Regions from separate parts of the Escherichia sp. E4742 genome, predicted to be linked through region 2. Evidence: predicted binding sites of a transcription regulator. Region 2 holds the regulator's gene; each other region holds the start of a gene.

Region 1 (4,216 bases), 1.8 Mb from region 2:
TCGCGCAGCTTGCGGATTTCCGCTTCGCGTACACCTGCCAGTTTTGCCAGACGCGCATCGGCAAAGCCTTTGCGTTTCAGCTGGCGCAGGAAGTCAGCGTTCAGGCCAGTGATGCCCACTTCTGCCACTTTCTCTTCCAGACGTACCAGCTCTTCAATCTGTACCAGGAACCAGCGGTCAATGTTGGTCAGGTTAAAGACGCCGTCTACAGACAGGCCCGCACGGAAGGCATCGGCGATATACCAGATACGCTCTGCGCCTGCATCTTTCAGTTCGCGGCGGATTTTGGTCAGCGCTTCCGGGTCATCGAGGCTGACTTTCGGGTCAAAGCCAGTCGCACCGACTTCCAGGCCGCGCAGCGCTTTTTGCAGGGACTCCTGCTGCGTGCGACCAATCGCCATCACTTCGCCAACCGATTTCATCTGAGTGGTCAGACGGTCGTTCGCACCAGCGAATTTCTCGAAGTTGAAGCGAGGAATTTTGGTGACCACGTAGTCGATGGACGGCTCAAAGGAGGCCGGAGTACGCCCGCCGGTGATGTCGTTCATCAGCTCGTCGAGGGTGTAACCCACCGCCAGTTTTGCCGCCACTTTAGCAATCGGGAAGCCGGTCGCTTTCGACGCCAGCGCCGAAGAACGCGACACGCGCGGGTTCATTTCGATAACAATCAGACGACCGTTTTTCGGGTTCACCGCAAACTGAACGTTGGAACCGCCGGTTTCAACGCCGATTTCACGCAGTACCGCCATCGAGGCGTTACGCATGATTTGATATTCTTTGTCAGTCAGCGTTTGGGCTGGCGCGACAGTGATGGAGTCACCGGTGTGGATGCCCATTGCATCGAAGTTTTCGATAGAGCAGACGATGATGCAGTTGTCGTTTTTATCACGCACCACTTCCATCTCGTACTCTTTCCAGCCGATCAGCGACTCATCAATCAGCAGCTCTTTGGTTGGGGAGAGATCCAGACCGCGGGCGCAGATTTCTTCAAACTCTTCGCGGTTATAAGCGATACCGCCACCGCTACCGCCCATGGTAAAGGATGGGCGAATAATACACGGGAAGCCCACGTCAGCGGCAACCGCCAGCGCTTCTTCCATCGTGTGTGCAATACCGGAACGTGCAGTTTCCAGACCGATTTTCTTCATCGCTACGTCGAAACGGCGGCGATCTTCTGCTTTATCAATCGCATCGGCAGTGGCACCAATCATGGTGACGCCGAACTCTTCCAGCACGCCCTGACGCTCAAGCTCCAGCGCGCAGTTCAACGCCGTCTGACCGCCCATCGTTGGCAGCACTGCGTCCGGGCGCTCTTTTTCAATAATCTTGCGTACCACTTCCCAGTGAATCGGCTCGATGTAGGTCGCATCAGCCATTTCCGGGTCGGTCATGATGGTCGCTGGGTTGGAGTTCACCAGAATGACGCGGTAACCTTCTTCGCGCAGGGCTTTACATGCTTGCGCGCCAGAGTAATCAAACTCACACGCCTGACCGATAACAATCGGGCCCGCACCCAGAATCAGGATACTTTTTATATCTGTACGTTTTGGCATGGCTCTTTTACTCCTGATTACTTAGCGGTTTTACGGTACTGCTCAATTAACTCGATAAAGTGGTCGAACAACGGCGCTGCGTCGTGTGGACCTGGGCTGGCTTCAGGATGCCCCTGGAAGCTGAACGCCGGTTTATCGGTGCGATGAATCCCCTGTAACGTACCGTCGAACAGGGATTTATGTGTAACACGCAGGTTTGCAGGTAATGTTGCTTCGTCCACCGCAAAACCGTGGTTCTGGGCGGTGATCATCACCACGTTTTTCTCCACATCTTTAACCGGATGGTTGCCGCCGTGGTGACCAAATTTCATTTTGATGGTCTTCGCACCGCTCGCCAGCGCCAGCAGCTGATGGCCGAGGCAGATGCCGAATACCGGGATGTCGGTTTCGAGGAATTTCTGGATGGCGGTAATGGCGTAATCACACGGGGCCGGGTCGCCAGGACCGTTGGAGAGGAAGATGCCGTCCGGATTCATTTTCAGCACATCTTCAGCAGATGTTTGCGCCGGAACGATGGTCAGGCGACAGCCTCTGTCCACCAGCATCCGCAGGATGTTGCGCTTGGCACCAAAATCGTAAGCCACGACGTGGAACGGCAGCTCGTCTTCTTTTTTCGCTTCTGGCAGGCCGCCGGTCAGCGTCCAGCTCCCTTGTGTCCAGCTATAGGCTTCTGCGGTAGTCACTTCTTTTGCCAGATCCATACCATTGAGGCCTGGGAACGCGCGGGCTTTTTCTAATGCCAGCGCCGCATCCGGGTTATCGCCCGCGATAATGCAGCCATTCTGTGCGCCTTTCTCGCGCAGTAAACGCGTCAGCTTACGGGTGTCGATATCGGCAATCGCCACGATGTTATGGCGCTTCAGGTAAGAAGAGAGGTCTTCGGTGTTGCGGAAGTTGCTGGCAATCAGCGGCAGGTCGCGAATCACCAGACCTTGTGCATGTACCTGAGAGGATTCTTCATCGGCGTCATTAGTGCCGACATTGCCAATATGGGGATAAGTAAGAGTAACGATTTGACGAGAATAGGAAGGATCAGTGAGGATTTCTTGATAACCGGTCATTGAAGTATTGAAAACGACTTCCCCAACCGCCGAACCTGTTGCCCCTATGGCCCGACCGTGAAACTGGGTTCCGTCTTCCAGAACCAATAGCGCTGACTTAATCAAAACACCCTCCAGAGAATATTCACTCACTTTATTTGCATATTAATTCACAGTGATGACGTAAATCAATGCAAATCTGCTTACCGACGAATTTCTGGCAAACGGCGGCATTCTGGATATAAGTGCGCTAAAAGTCAACTTAATGGCGGGATTTTTTATGTTATTTTATGGCTCATGTATGTTTTAATCGCATTAACCGACAAAAAGATCATCTAACCAGTTCTGGAAAACGCTTGCGCAGCAAGAAGATTGCACAAAACCAAAATCCTTAGAAAAAAGTGGACCAGATGGTCAAAATTTACATTAAAACAACAAAAACAGGCAACTAAACTTTAGTTTTTAGCCATTTTTTAATTACCAACAAACGAAACAAGAAAAATAAAAGGGCTAAAAATTAAAGCCCTTTATAATCAATATATTAAATGTGTTATTTTTGCATCAATACAAATGTTTTGTGGTTATAATCTATTGAGTTCAAGGACATCTCGCATATCAAAAAGACCACTTTCCTTGCCATTTAGCCACAATGCCGATCTTACCGCACCGTTAGCAAATGTCATGCGGCTGGACGCCTTATGGGTAATCTCCAGACGTTCGCCGATATCGGCAAACATGGCGGTATGTTCACCCACGATGTCACCCGCACGTACAGTGGCAAAACCAATGGTGCCAGGGACACGTTCACCAGTATGGCCTTCACGACTGTAGACCGCGCAATCTTTCAGGTCTTTATCAAGAGCGTGGGCAATCGCCTCCCCCATTGCCAGCGCAGTGCCTGACGGCGCATCCACTTTATGTCGATGATGTGCTTCGATAATTTCGATGTCAGTGTAGTCACCCATTACCTGAGTGGCTTTCTCCAGCAGCTTAAGCATGACGTTAACGCCAACGCTAAAATTGGCGGCAAAGACAATCGCAATATCTGTGGCAGCGTCACGAATCGCTTGTTTGCCAGCGTCATCAAAACCCGTTGTACCAATCACCATCCCTTTGCCATGCTGGCGACAAAAAGCGAGATGGTTCAGCGTACCTTCCGGACGGGTAAAATCGATAAACACATCAAAATCATCTTTTACCGCGTCGAGGCTGCTTTGCACGGTAACGCCTGTTTTTCCGACTCCGGCCAGTTCACCAGCATCGCTGCCCAGTAAAGAAGATCCTTCGCGCTCCAGCGCCGCGCCCAGCTGCACGCCTTCTAATGCCAGCGCCGCCTGAATCAACTGGCGGCCCATACGCCCCCCGGCTCCCGCGATGGCAACGCGGATGTTTGCATCATGCATAGCTATTCTCTTTTGTTAATTTGCATAGACCGTTTTCAGAGTAACCAGCGCATCGCTACGCCGCCAGCCAAAAACGCTGATAATTAGAAATTAATGATAAACAGGGAGGGATATCAGTGAAAGGCATGAGTCAATGAATGACTGCATGCCGATAACATGTGACAGGTTACGACGCCAGAGCCAGCACTTCCGCCACCCACTGCTGGAAGCCTTTCACATC
Region 2 (4,216 bases):
TAGTTACCGATAGAAAACCCGACGCCAATCAGCACCAGCATGGCTGTTACGAACACCGGCGTTGCGTGGGTGATACTTTGCAGTACTGGTGAAATATAGGTGTAGAGGGTAAACATTGCGCCAGCCCCCAGTACCGTCGTCAGCAAGGCTGATAACACCTGCGGACGCATCAATACAGCCAGCTCTTTTTTCACTTCCGGTCGAGCTCCTGCGCCGCCTTTCGGTAACGAGAAGAACAGGCTAATCATTGAAATTACGCCCAGCCCCGCCGTTGCCAGAAACGACATCCGCCAGCCAATAGTTTCGCCAAGCCAGGTCGCCGCAGGAACACCGCCAATATTTGCCAGAGTTAAGCCCATAAACATAGTGGCGACAGCGCTGGCCTGTTTGTGTTTAGGCACAACGCTTGCGGCCACGACTGAACCCAAACCAAAGAATGCCCCGTGATTCAGACTGGTCAGAATGCGTGAAAGCATCAGCGTCATATAATCCGGCGCGATGGCGGAAAGCACGTTGCCAAGAGTGAAAATGGCCATCAGGAAAATAAGCGCACTGCGCCTGGCGCGATGAGACAGCAGTAATGTCATCAGCGGCGCGCCAACCATCACGCCAACCGCATAGGCGCTGATTAACATGCCCGCAGCAGGAATCGAGACATCCACACCGCGCGCAATGACGGGTAAAAGGCCCATTGGCGAGAACTCCGTTGTCCCGATACCAAACGCGCCAACTGCCAGCGCCAACAACGGATAGTTAATTTTCATGTCTAATCTCCACCTCTTCGCGTCATTACACGATATTCATCAAAGTGGCGAAAGCATGACAGCAATCACAAAAAATTGAAAATAACAAAAAGAGAAAACACTTTTGCCATTTTGCTAACAAAAGGGAAGAGAGTGCGAGGGAGGATGCGCTCCCTCGAAGGGAAATCAGTGCAGCGCGGCAGTCAAACCTACGGCCACGATCAAACCGAGGACAATAATGGTTGTTACCAGTGAAAATTTAAGGTCGGTACTCATCAAGTTTTCTCCTTTTTTATTACCCTACAAAAAGTGATATTACGCATTTTTACACACTGTGAAGAAAAAATCTCCCGCCATTTATAATGATAAGTGTTTTTACCACTTCCCCTTTTCATCAAGATCGGCCAAAATTCCACGCTTACACTATTTGCGTACTGGCCATTGACCCCTTCCTGACGCTCTGTGTCGTTTTTCCGGCGTACCGCAACACTTTTGTTGCGCGTAAGGTGTGTAAAGGCAAACGTTTACCTTGCGATTTTGCAGGAGCTGAAGTTAGGGTCTGGAGTGAAATGGAATGGCAACAATAAAAGATGTAGCGAAGCGAGCAAACGTTTCCACTACAACTGTGTCACACGTTATAAACAAAACTCGTTTCGTCGCTGAAGAAACGCGCAACGCCGTGTGGGCAGCGATTAAAGAATTACACTACTCCCCTAGCGCGGTAGCGCGTAGCCTGAAGGTTAACCATACCAAGTCTATCGGCTTGCTGGCGACCAGCAGCGAAGCAGCCTATTTCGCGGAGATCATCGAAGCGGTTGAAAAAAATTGCTTCCAGAAAGGTTACACGCTGATCCTCGGCAACGCGTGGAACAATCTGGAGAAACAGAGAGCCTATCTGTCGATGATGGCGCAAAAACGCGTCGATGGCCTGCTGGTCATGTGTTCTGAGTATCCGGAACCGTTGCTGGCGATGCTGGAAGAGTATCGCCATATCCCGATGGTGGTAATGGACTGGGGCGAAGCAAAAGCCGACTTTACCGATGCGGTCATCGATAACGCGTTTGAAGGCGGCTACATGGCCGGACGCTATCTGATCGAACGCGGCCATCGCGAAATTGGTGTCATCCCTGGCCCTCTGGAACGTAATACCGGCGCGGGTCGTCTGGCAGGGTTTATGAAGGCGATGGAAGAAGCGATGATCAAGGTGCCAGAAAACTGGATTGTGCAGGGTGACTTTGAACCTGAATCGGGTTATCGCGCCATGCAACAAATCCTGTCGCAGCCACACCGCCCTACTGCGGTTTTCTGTGGTGGCGATATCATGGCAATGGGCGCACTTTGCGCTGCTGATGAAATGGGTCTGCGCGTACCACAGGATGTTTCGCTGATCGGTTATGATAACGTACGCAACGCCCGCTACTTTACCCCGGCGCTGACCACTATCCATCAGCCAAAAGATTCACTGGGCGAAACGGCGTTCAACATGCTGTTGGACCGTATCGTCAACAAACGCGAAGAACCGCAGTCTATCGAAGTTCATCCGCGGCTTATTGAACGCCGCTCCGTGGCTGACGGTCCGTTCCGCGACTATCGTCGTTAATCATCCGTTGCGGGAGTCTCTTCCGGCTCCCGCAGCCACTCCTTATTCAGCGTCTCACTATCGCCGAGATACTCCAGCAACCAGGTTAACGCTGGCGACATATCATTCTGCTGCCATGTCAGGCAACATGCCGAATCAGGGAATGGATTTTCCAGTTCTAACGCCACCCATTTTCCCTCATTAAGCCACGGTTTGGCGAAATGCGTAGGCACCATGCCAATGCATAAACCGGCCGAGATACAGGTTGCCGATGATTCCCAGTCAGGTACGACAAGCCTTTTTTGGTTATCCAGCAGCCAGGTAATTCGTTTGGGCAACGTCCGCGACGTGTCTTCGCGCACAAGCGACGGCCAGTTGCGCAACGTGTCATCGCTGAGCGGCCCATTCATCGACGCAAGCGGATGATGACTGGCAACAACGCAACTCCAGCTCAACATTCCCATATCCCGGAAGGCGTAACGGCCACCGACCGGAATCGCTCGTGTCGCGCCAATCGCCAGTTCCACGCGCCCGTCGGAAAGCGCATCCCAGACGCCGTTGAACACTTCCTGAAAAACCAGAAGTTCGACGTCATCAAAATGGCGATAGAAATCAACAATCATCTGCCGCGTGCGTTCTGGCCTGACAATATTATCTACCGCGATAGCTAATTGACCGCGCCAGCCGTTCGCTATCTGCTGACATTGTTGGCGGGTGATCTGCATTTTTTTGACAACAGAGCGCCCTTCTTTGAGAAACCACGCCCCGGCAGCGGTCAGTTCCACGTCACGATGACGCCGTTCAAACAGCGGCACCGCCAGCCACTCTTCCAGCTGACGCACGGTATAGCTGACCGCAGAAGGAACGCGATGCAACTCCTGGGCTGCAGCGCTAAAGCTGCCATTTCGCGCCACTGCATCAACCACTTCGAGAGAATATTCAGACCACATAGTTTGCCTGCAAAATTTTTGAAACCAGTCATCAAATATTACCGTTTCACAACAGGAATTTCACTCCCTACACTTTGCGACGGTGTTTAATTGAGGAATTTAGAGAATATACATGCAACCTGGGAAAAGATTTTTAGTCTGGCTGGCGGGTTTGAGCGTACTCGGTTTTCTGGCAACCGATATGTATCTGCCTGCTTTCGCCGCCATTCAGGCCGACCTGCAAACGCCTGCGTCTGCTGTCAGTGCCAGCCTTAGTCTGTTCCTTGCCGGTTTTGCCGCTGCCCAGCTCCTGTGGGGGCCGCTCTCCGATCGTTATGGTCGTAAACCTGTGTTATTGATCGGCCTGACAATTTTTGCGCTGGGTAGTCTGGGGATGTTATGGGTGGAAAACGCTGCCACGCTGCTGGTATTGCGTTTTGTACAGGCAGTGGGTGTCTGTGCCGCGGCCGTTATCTGGCAGGCATTGGTGACGGATTACTATCCTTCACAAAAAGTTAACCGTATTTTCGCGACCATTATGCCTTTAGTGGGGCTTTCTCCGGCGCTTGCTCCGCTGTTAGGTAGCTGGCTGCTGGTCCATTTTTCCTGGCAGGCGATTTTCGCCACTCTGTTTGCCATTGCCGTAGTGCTGATTCTGCCCATTTTCTGGCTTAAACCCACCACGAAAGCACGCAATAATAGTCAGGATGGACTGACCTTTACCGATCTGCTGCGTTCAAAAACCTATCGCGGGAATGTGCTGATTTATGCGGCCTGTTCAGCCAGTTTCTTTGCCTGGCTAACCGGTTCACCGTTTATCCTCAGCGAAATGGGCTACAGTCCGGCAGTAATCGGATTAAGTTATGTTCCGCAAACCATCGCGTTTCTTATTGGTGGTTACGGCTGTCGCGCCGCATTGCAGAAATGGCAGGGTAAGCAGTTGTTACCGTGGCTGCTGGCGCTGT
Region 3 (4,216 bases), 180 kb from region 2:
ATGGCGTGAAAATCGAAGGGATGTAGCCAGCGAAAATTAATTCGCTCAAATAGCTGTGCGGTTTTGTATAGCCCGATAAACAGGCATATCAGGCTATACGGAGTGAGATATTATTCAGACAAAGTGCGTTTTTGCTGTTCGAGATCGCGTTCAATTCCTTCACGGACTTCCTGGGGAATTTTCAGCGCATCCCCCAGTGCATTCAGGTAACTGCGCTCCATAAAATGGTCAATATCAATAGCCGCACAGCTCAGGAAATAGATCTCCAGTGCCTCTTCTTCGTTGCGAATCCCCTGGGCCAGGCGCTGCGGATCCAATGGTTGCTCGATTGCCTGTTCGATAAATACACGCCCCTGCTCTTCAACACCAGCTTCACGCAATTGCTGGTCGATAGCCGCGCGTTCTTTACTGTCGATATGACCATCGCTTTTGGCAGCAAAAACCAGGGCGAGGATTAAACGTTCTGTACGTTCATCCAGCGGCGTACTTTGGGTGCCGAATTGCGGTTCGTTCTGATGCGCCGCACGAATTTTATCTTTGTATTTGTTCCACAGTACTGTACCGGCGACCGCTCCGCCGCCAACCAGCAACGCGTTTGTACCGTATTTCGTTAATAGTTTACGTGCTGACTTATTCGCAACCAGCAGTCCTGCCAACCCGCCTAATGCGCCAGGTACTAAAAGTTTGCCCAATCCCTGATCTGTAGACGAAGAGGAAGAACTGCTTTGCCCAAGAAGGGATTGCAGTTGATTTAACCAGTTAGCCATTTTTGCTCCTCAATTCACCATTTTAATGGCAATAGCATAGCGAATGAGGATGTCAGAAAGTGTATATAGAGACAAAAGATGCGCAAATAAGCGGGACGGGAGGCAGTTCTCACAGGAAATTCACGTCAGGTAAGGTGCTGGATGATGTGATTAATTTGAGGCTTGTAGATTTGATTGTAATTGCCTGATGCGAACCTGGCGATTCTTATCAGGCCTGTGGGGGCTGGTACGTTGTTGGGTGGACAAGGCGCTCGCGCCGCATCCGCCAACGGTCAATCGAATTACCAGAAGCCATTAGCGCCGCTGATATTCCGCCATTCCCGCTTTACAATCCACATTAACCAGATAATGAATATCGGCACTTTTACCACGCACGGTCAGCGGTACCGACCATTTATCATCTTTCCCCTGAATGTCCTGCAAACTAACCCACGCCACCGGATCGGCCTGACCGACGATTTTTTGATCGTCGGCCCAACGCGCCACGCGGTTTTGCTGATAATCACGTTTTACACTCGCAGCAATTCCTGCTGCATCCAAACCTTCACATTTAGGGAAAGTTACCGACTTGCTGGTTTCGTTATTGGCAGCGAAAACTGATGCACAGGCGGAAACCAACAACAGCCCCAACAACGCTCCTCTTTTTTTCATGTTTTTCTCCATAGCACAATGATTCAGGAGAAAGCATGGTACAAATTATCAGGAGCGCAAGTTGCTTCAGGCGGCGTGGGTTTCACCTTCCCCATCCGTGTCAGTATCGACCACCTGAGGAGAAGGTAATTTACCGGTTTTCAGAATGGTACTAAGCACATCTTTCTGTTCCGCCAACCACAAAGAAAGCGCCTCACGCTGCTCGTCTTCCATTGTCACCGGAGAATTCGCCAACCATGTGTCGAGTAGATCCGCTGTATCGAGCATTTTGTCATAAGCATCGGCTTCCTTTTTGCTGGTAAACGACATCTTCTCTTCGCCCTCACGAATGACCACGTATTTAATTTCAACCGCCATTTGCAGCCTCTCACCATAACTGTAATTTTATACAGTGTATTTCTTTTCAGTCGAGAAATCAACGCAAGCAATCAAGCAATAAAGACACGCGCAAACGTTTTCGTTTATACTTCACGCGGAATTAATCAGGGGATATTCGTTATGACGTTATTAGGCACTGCGCTGCGTCCGGCAGCAACTCGCGTGATGTTATTGGGCTCCGGTGAACTGGGTAAAGAAGTGGCTATCGAATGCCAACGCCTCGGCGTAGAGGTGATTGCGGTCGATCGCTATGCCGACGCGCCAGCCATGCATGTCGCTCATCGCGCCCATGTCATTAATATGCTGGATGGCGACGCATTGCGCCGTGTTGTTGAACTGGAAAAACCACATTATATCGTGCCGGAGATCGAAGCTATTGCTACCGATATGCTGATCCAGCTTGAAGAGGAAGGGCTAAATGTTGTCCCCTGCGCGCGTGCAACACAATTGACGATGAACCGCGAAGGTATTCGTCGTCTGGCTGCGGAAGAGCTTCAGCTTCCCACTTCAACTTATCGTTTTGCTGATAGCGAAGACCTTTTCCGCGAGGCGGTCGCCGCCATTGGCTACCCCTGCATTGTTAAACCGGTGATGAGCTCTTCCGGCAAGGGGCAGACGTTTATTCGCTCTGCCGAACAACTGACTCAGGCATGGGAGTACGCCCAGCAAGGTGGTCGCGCCGGAGCGGGTCGCGTGATTGTTGAAGGCGTCGTTAAGTTTGATTTCGAAATTACCCTGCTGACCGTCAGCGCGGTAGATGGTGTTCATTTCTGTGCGCCTGTAGGTCATCGCCAGGAAGACGGTGACTATCGTGAATCCTGGCAACCGCAGCAAATGAGTCCACTGGCCCTCGAACGTGCGCAGGAGATTGCCCGCAAGGTGGTGCTTGCACTGGGTGGTTATGGGCTGTTTGGTGTCGAGTTGTTTGTCTGTGGAGATGAGGTGATTTTTAGTGAAGTCTCCCCTCGCCCGCATGACACCGGGATGGTGACGTTAATTTCTCAGGATCTTTCTGAGTTTGCCCTGCATGTGCGTGCTTTCCTGGGACTGCCGGTGGGCGGGATTCGCCAGTATGGTCCTGCCGCTTCAGCCGTTATCCTGCCGCAACTGACCAGCCAGAATGTCACGTTTGATAACGTGCAGAATGCCGTTGGCGCAGGTTTGCAGATTCGTTTATTTGGTAAGCCGGAAATTGATGGTAGCCGTCGTCTTGGGGTTGCGCTGGCTACAGCAGAAAGTGTTGATGAAGCGATTGAACGCGCGAAGCACGCCGCAGCACAGGTAAAAGTACAAGGTTAAATCTGGCAAAAACGCGACAAAAATGCCCGATCCACGATCGGGCATTTTGACTGTTACAGCTTCGCGCCTTCTACTGCTTCACGCGCCAGCTTAGTAATGCGGTCGTAATCGCCCGCTTCCAGCGCATCTGCCGGAACCAGCCAGGAACCACCAATGCACAGTACGCTTTTCAGCGCCAGGTAATCACGGTAGTTAGCCGGAGAAATACCGCCTGTCGGGCAGAAACGAACCTGGGAGAACGGACCCGCAATTGCCTGCAGTGCTTTCACGCCGCCATTAGCTTCTGCCGGGAAGAATTTGAACTCTTTCAGGCCGTAGTCCATACCCAGCATCAGTTCAGAAACAGTGCTGATACCTGGAATCAGAGGAATAGTTCCTTCTGTCGCCGCTTTCAGCAGTGGTTCAGTCAGACCTGGGCTGATTGCGAACTGTGCTCCCGCTTCAGTCACTTCTGCCAGTTGCTGCGGATTCAGCACCGTACCGGCACCCACAATCGCTTCCGGCACTTCTTTGGCGATAGCGCGGATAGCATCAACTGCACACGCCGTACGCAGAGTCACTTCCAGAACGCGCACCCCACCAGCAACCAACGCTTTTGCCATTGGCACCGCGTGTTCCAGTTTATTTACCACGATAACCGGTACAACCGGGCCGGTGGTCAGGATTGATTCTGCACTTGTTTTCCAGTTTTTCATCAGAGTTTTCTCTCGCCTGATTACAAATTTTGTCGTCTTAAAAAGTGATACAGGTTGCGCCCTGTTCGGCACCGGACAGTTTTTCGCGCAAGGCGCTGAATAATTCACGTCCTGTTCCCACGCGTGACGCGCTCAGGTCAGGAATGTGCGGTTCGCGAGCAGCCAGTTCAGCTTCGTCTACCAGCAGCGTCAGTTCGCCTGTCTGTCCATTCACACGAATGATGTCCCCATCGCGCACTTTTGCCAGCAGCCCACCATCATAGGCTTCTGGTGTTACGTGGATAGCTGACGGCACTTTACCTGAAGCACCAGAGAGTCGTCCATCGGTAACTAACGCAATTTTGAAACGCCGGTCCAATAATACACCAAGTGGCGGCATGAGTTTATGTAATTCTGGCATTCCGTTCGCTTTTGGCCCCTGATGGC
Region 4 (4,216 bases), 590 kb from region 2:
GGGCCTCGGCGGTACGTTATTTGATCCGCCGCGTTCGGCGCTGGTGGTGAAATTAATTCGTCCGGAACAACGGGGCCGTTTTTTCTCCCTGTTGATGATGCAGGACAGTGCCGGTGCCGTCATTGGCGCGCTGTTGGGGAGTTGGTTATTGCAATACGATTTTCGCCTGGTCTGCGCCACGGGGGCAATTCTGTTTGTATTGTGTGCAGCGTTTAACGCCTGGCTGTTGCCCGCATGGAAACTCTCTACCGTGCGCACGCCAGTCCGCGAAGGCATGACCCGCGTGATGCGCGATAAACGTTTTGTCACCTATGTCCTGACACTCGCGGGCTACTACATGCTGGCTGTGCAGGTGATGTTGATGCTGCCGATTATGGTCAACGACGTTGCCGGAGCGCCCTCTGCCGTTAAATGGATGTATGCCATCGAAGCGTGTCTGTCGTTAACGTTGCTCTACCCTATCGCCCGCTGGAGCGAAAAGCGTTTTCGTCTGGAACACCGGTTGATGGCGGGGCTACTGGTGATGTCATTAAGCATGATACCCGTGGGCATGGTCAGTGGCCTGCAACAACTATTCACCCTGATTTGTCTGTTTTATATTGGCTCGATCATTGCCGAACCTGCGCGTGAAACTCTTAGCGCCTCGTTAGCAGATGCACGAGCGCGCGGCAGTTATATGGGATTTAGTCGGCTGGGCCTGGCGATAGGCGGCGCTATTGGCTATATCGGCGGCGGCTGGCTGTTTGACCTGGGTAAATCCACGCAACAACCGGAGTTGCCGTGGATGATGTTGGGCGTTATTGGCGTCATCACCTTCCTTGCGTTGGGCTGGCAATTTAGCCATAAACGTGCCGCGCGTCGGTTGCTGGAACGCGATGCCTGATTTGATACTCCCCCCTGACTCCTCCATACTGAAAGTGAACTGACAGCCAAATGGAGGAGTCACGTGAAGCTATATATTTACGATCACTGCCCTTACTGCCTCAAAGCCCGCATGATTTTCGGCCTGAAAAATATCCCCGTCGAATTACACGTTCTGCTCAACGACGATGCAGAAACACCCACCCGGATGGTCGGTCAAAAACAGGTTCCCATTCTGCAAAAAGATGACAGCCGTTATATGCCAGAAAGCATGGACATTGTTCACTACGTTGATAAGCTCGACGGCAAACCGTTACTGACTGGTAAACGCTCCCCTGCCATTGAAGAGTGGCTGCGCAAGGTCAACGGCTATGCCAATAAACTGCTGTTGCCGCGTTTTGCCAAATCGGCTTTTGATGAGTTTTCTACTCCCGCCGCACGCAAATACTTCATCGACAAGAAAGAGGCCAGCGCGGGTAATTTTGCCGAGCTTCTCTCTCATTCTGATGGGTTAATTAAAAATATCAGCGATGATTTACGTGCACTGGATAAACTCATCGTCAAGCCAAACGCCGTGAATGGTGAGCTTTCGGAAGATGACATTCAACTTTTTCCGCTACTGCGTAATCTGACACTGGTTGCAGGAATAAACTGGCCAAGCCGCGTCGCTGATTACCGCGATAACATGGCTAAACAGACGCAAATCAATTTACTATCATCAATGGCGATTTAATCCTGACCTGCCGCGGCAGCCTGTATTCGCGGGTTGCCGCTGTTTTCAGTTTTTTCTGCTGGCGAGTTTATCGCTGGTGACACATGCTGCGTTGTGTCAGGATATTGACGCAGATTTCATGTCGAGGACTACCATGAACAAGTTTTTATTTGCCGCTGCATTAATCGTCAGTGGCCTGCTCGTTGGCTGTAATCAACTCACCCAATACACCATCACCGAACAAGAGATTAACCAGTCGCTTGCGAAACATAATAATTTCTCAAAAGATATCGGTTTGCCCGGCGTGGCTGACGCCCATATAGTGCTGACAAACCTGACCAGCCAAATTGGTCGTGAAGAACCTAATAAGGTTACCCTAACCGGGGACGCCAATCTGGATATGAACTCCCTGTTCGGTAGCCAAAAAGCAACCATGAAACTGAAGCTGAAAGCGCTGCCTGTGTTTGATAAAGAAAAAGGCGCTATCTTCCTGAAAGAGATGGAAGTGGTCGACGCGACCGTGCAGCCGGAAAAAATGCAAACCGTTATGCAAACGTTACTTCCCTATTTGAATCAGGCATTACGCAATTACTTTAACCAGCAGCCGGCTTACATCCTGCGCGAAGATGGTAGCAAAGGCGAAGCAATGGCTAAAAAACTGGCAAAAGGCATTGAAGTGAAACCAGGTGAAATAGTCATTCCGTTCACTGATTAATTACGAGGGCGTATTTGCGCCCTTTATTTTTCGTGCAAAGGAAAACGTTTCCGCTTATCCTTTGTGTCCGGCAAAAACATCCCTTCAGCCGGAGCATAGAAATTAATGACTGCACCATCCCAGGTATTAAAGATCCGCCGCCCAGACGACTGGCACCTTCACCTCCGCGATGGCGACATGTTAAAAACTGTCGTGCCGTATACCAGCGAAACCTATGGTCGGGCCATCGTTATGCCCAATCTGGCACCGCCTGTAACAACAGTTGAGGCTGCTGTGGCTTATCGCCAACGTATTCTTGACGCCGTACCGGACGGACACGATTTCACCCCGCTGATGACCTGTTATTTAACAGATTCGCTCGACCCCAATGAGCTGGAGCGTGGATTTAACGAAGGCGTGTTCACCGCCGCAAAACTTTACCCCGCGAACGCCACCACCAACTCCAGCCATGGTGTGACGTCGGTTGACACAATCATGCCAGTACTTGAGCGCATGGAAAAAATCGGTATGCCGCTGCTGGTGCATGGTGAAGTGACCCATGCTGACATCGACATTTTTGACCGTGAAGCGCGCTTTATTGAGACGGTCATGGAGCCGTTACGCCAGCGCCTGACCGCGCTGAAAGTCGTTTTTGAGCACATCACCACCAAAGACGCTGCCGACTATGTTCGTGACGGAAATGAACTATTGGCCGCCACCATTACTCCCCAGCATCTGATGTTTAACCGTAACCATATGCTGGTTGGTGGCGTGCGTCCGCATCTCTACTGTCTGCCGATCCTCAAACGCAATATTCACCAACAGGCGCTGCGTGAGCTGGTCGCCAGTGGTTTTGATCGCGTTTTTCTGGGTACCGATTCCGCGCCACATGCCCGTCATCGTAAAGAGAGTAGCTGCGGCTGTGCAGGTTGCTTTAATGCGCCATCGGCGCTGGGTAGCTATGCAACCGTATTTGAAGAGATGAATGCACTACAACATTTTGAAGCATTCTGTTCTTTAAACGGGCCGAAATTCTATGGATTACCGGTCAATGAATCGTTTGTCGAGCTGATACGCGAAGAACAGCCAATTGCTGAAAGCATCACTCTGACAGACGACACGCTTGTTCCTTTCCTGGCTGGGGAAACTGTACGTTGGTCCGTTAAGCAATAAAAAACGTAGCCACCTGTTGTCTTTAACTTATTTTGCCTGTATAAATAACCAGTATATTCAACAGGGGGCTATTATGCGAATTGAAGTCACCATAGCGAAAACTTCTCCACTACCCACTGGGGCCATTGACGCTCTGGCGGGTGAACTTTCTCGTCGCATTCAGTATGCGTTTCCGGACAATGAAGGTCACGTATCGGTACGATATGCTGCGGCAAATAATTTATCAGTTATTGGCGCAACAAAAGAAGATAAACAGCGCATTAGCGAAATTCTACAAGAAACGTGGGAAAGCGCCGATGACTGGTTTGTTAGCGAATAATATGCAGTGATGTTTGTTTTGCCGGGTCGCCCCGGCTTTTTTTATATTTTAAGATTGTTAGTACAAATTTTACACTCCCTCAAAATAATTGCACAATATGCTAAAAAAATATGAATGACATGCTGTTTTATTGTTCATATAAATCTTAAAAGCAAAAAAATATCTCACTACCCCTTTAAAATTTCGGTGAATACCCATATTTATTGATATACTGAAGTTGCTTCAGATAAAAACGCATTGAACCTCGAATAACGTTGTCTAGTAACACGAATTAGGGGGCCATGATGGAAAAAAACAATGAAGTCATTCAGACTCATCCGCTCGTAGGGTGGGACATCAGCACCGTTGATAGCTATGATGCGCTGATGTTGCGTTTGCACTACCAGACCCCAAATAAGTCCGAGCAGGAAGGGACTGAAGTTGGTCAGACACTCTGGTTAACTACTGATGTTGCCAG

The links. The regulator PurR, encoded in region 2, represses purine synthesis genes. The targets are predictions, from matches to a motif close to CANGCAAACGTTTGCNTG.
Region 1: carA (glutamine-hydrolyzing carbamoyl-phosphate synthase small subunit) is a predicted target of PurR. The motif match lies at 2,939-2,956, and genes of this name have one in related genera.
Region 3: purT (formate-dependent phosphoribosylglycinamide formyltransferase) is a predicted target of PurR. The motif match lies at 1,863-1,880, and genes of this name have one in related genera.
Region 4: pyrC (dihydroorotase) is a predicted target of PurR. The motif match lies at 2,326-2,343, and genes of this name have one in related genera.

What each region holds. Positions count from the first base shown of each region.
Region 1 is NZ_CP040443.1:2,998,384-3,002,599, reverse strand. Features, by position in the region: gene carB (carbamoyl-phosphate synthase large subunit) at 1-1,553, opposite strand, end outside; gene carA (glutamine-hydrolyzing carbamoyl-phosphate synthase small subunit) at 1,571-2,719, opposite strand; gene dapB (4-hydroxy-tetrahydrodipicolinate reductase) at 3,175-3,996, opposite strand; partial or broken gene rihC (ribonucleoside hydrolase RihC) at 4,163-4,216, opposite strand, start outside.
Region 2 is NZ_CP040443.1:4,772,398-4,776,613, forward strand. Features, by position in the region: gene FEM44_RS23215 (MFS transporter) at 1-764, opposite strand, end outside; gene cydH (cytochrome bd-I accessory subunit CydH) at 930-1,019, opposite strand; gene purR (HTH-type transcriptional repressor PurR) at 1,318-2,343, shown strand; gene punR (DNA-binding transcriptional activator PunR) at 2,340-3,272, opposite strand; gene punC (purine nucleoside transporter PunC) at 3,385-4,216, shown strand, end outside.
Region 3 is NZ_CP040443.1:4,950,573-4,954,788, forward strand. Features, by position in the region: gene FEM44_RS24135 (tellurite resistance TerB family protein) at 111-767, opposite strand; gene yebF (protein YebF) at 1,062-1,418, opposite strand; gene yebG (DNA damage-inducible protein YebG) at 1,485-1,775, opposite strand; gene purT (formate-dependent phosphoribosylglycinamide formyltransferase) at 1,917-3,095, shown strand; gene kdgA (bifunctional 4-hydroxy-2-oxoglutarate aldolase/2-dehydro-3-deoxy-phosphogluconate aldolase) at 3,149-3,790, opposite strand; gene edd (phosphogluconate dehydratase) at 3,828-4,216, opposite strand, start outside.
Region 4 is NZ_CP040443.1:4,180,653-4,184,868, reverse strand. Features, by position in the region: gene mdtH (multidrug efflux MFS transporter MdtH) at 1-883, shown strand, start outside; gene grxB (glutaredoxin 2) at 947-1,594, shown strand; gene FEM44_RS20145 (lipoprotein) at 1,728-2,288, shown strand; gene pyrC (dihydroorotase) at 2,394-3,440, shown strand; gene dinI (DNA damage-inducible protein I) at 3,514-3,759, shown strand; gene bssS (biofilm formation regulator BssS) at 4,044-4,216, shown strand, end outside.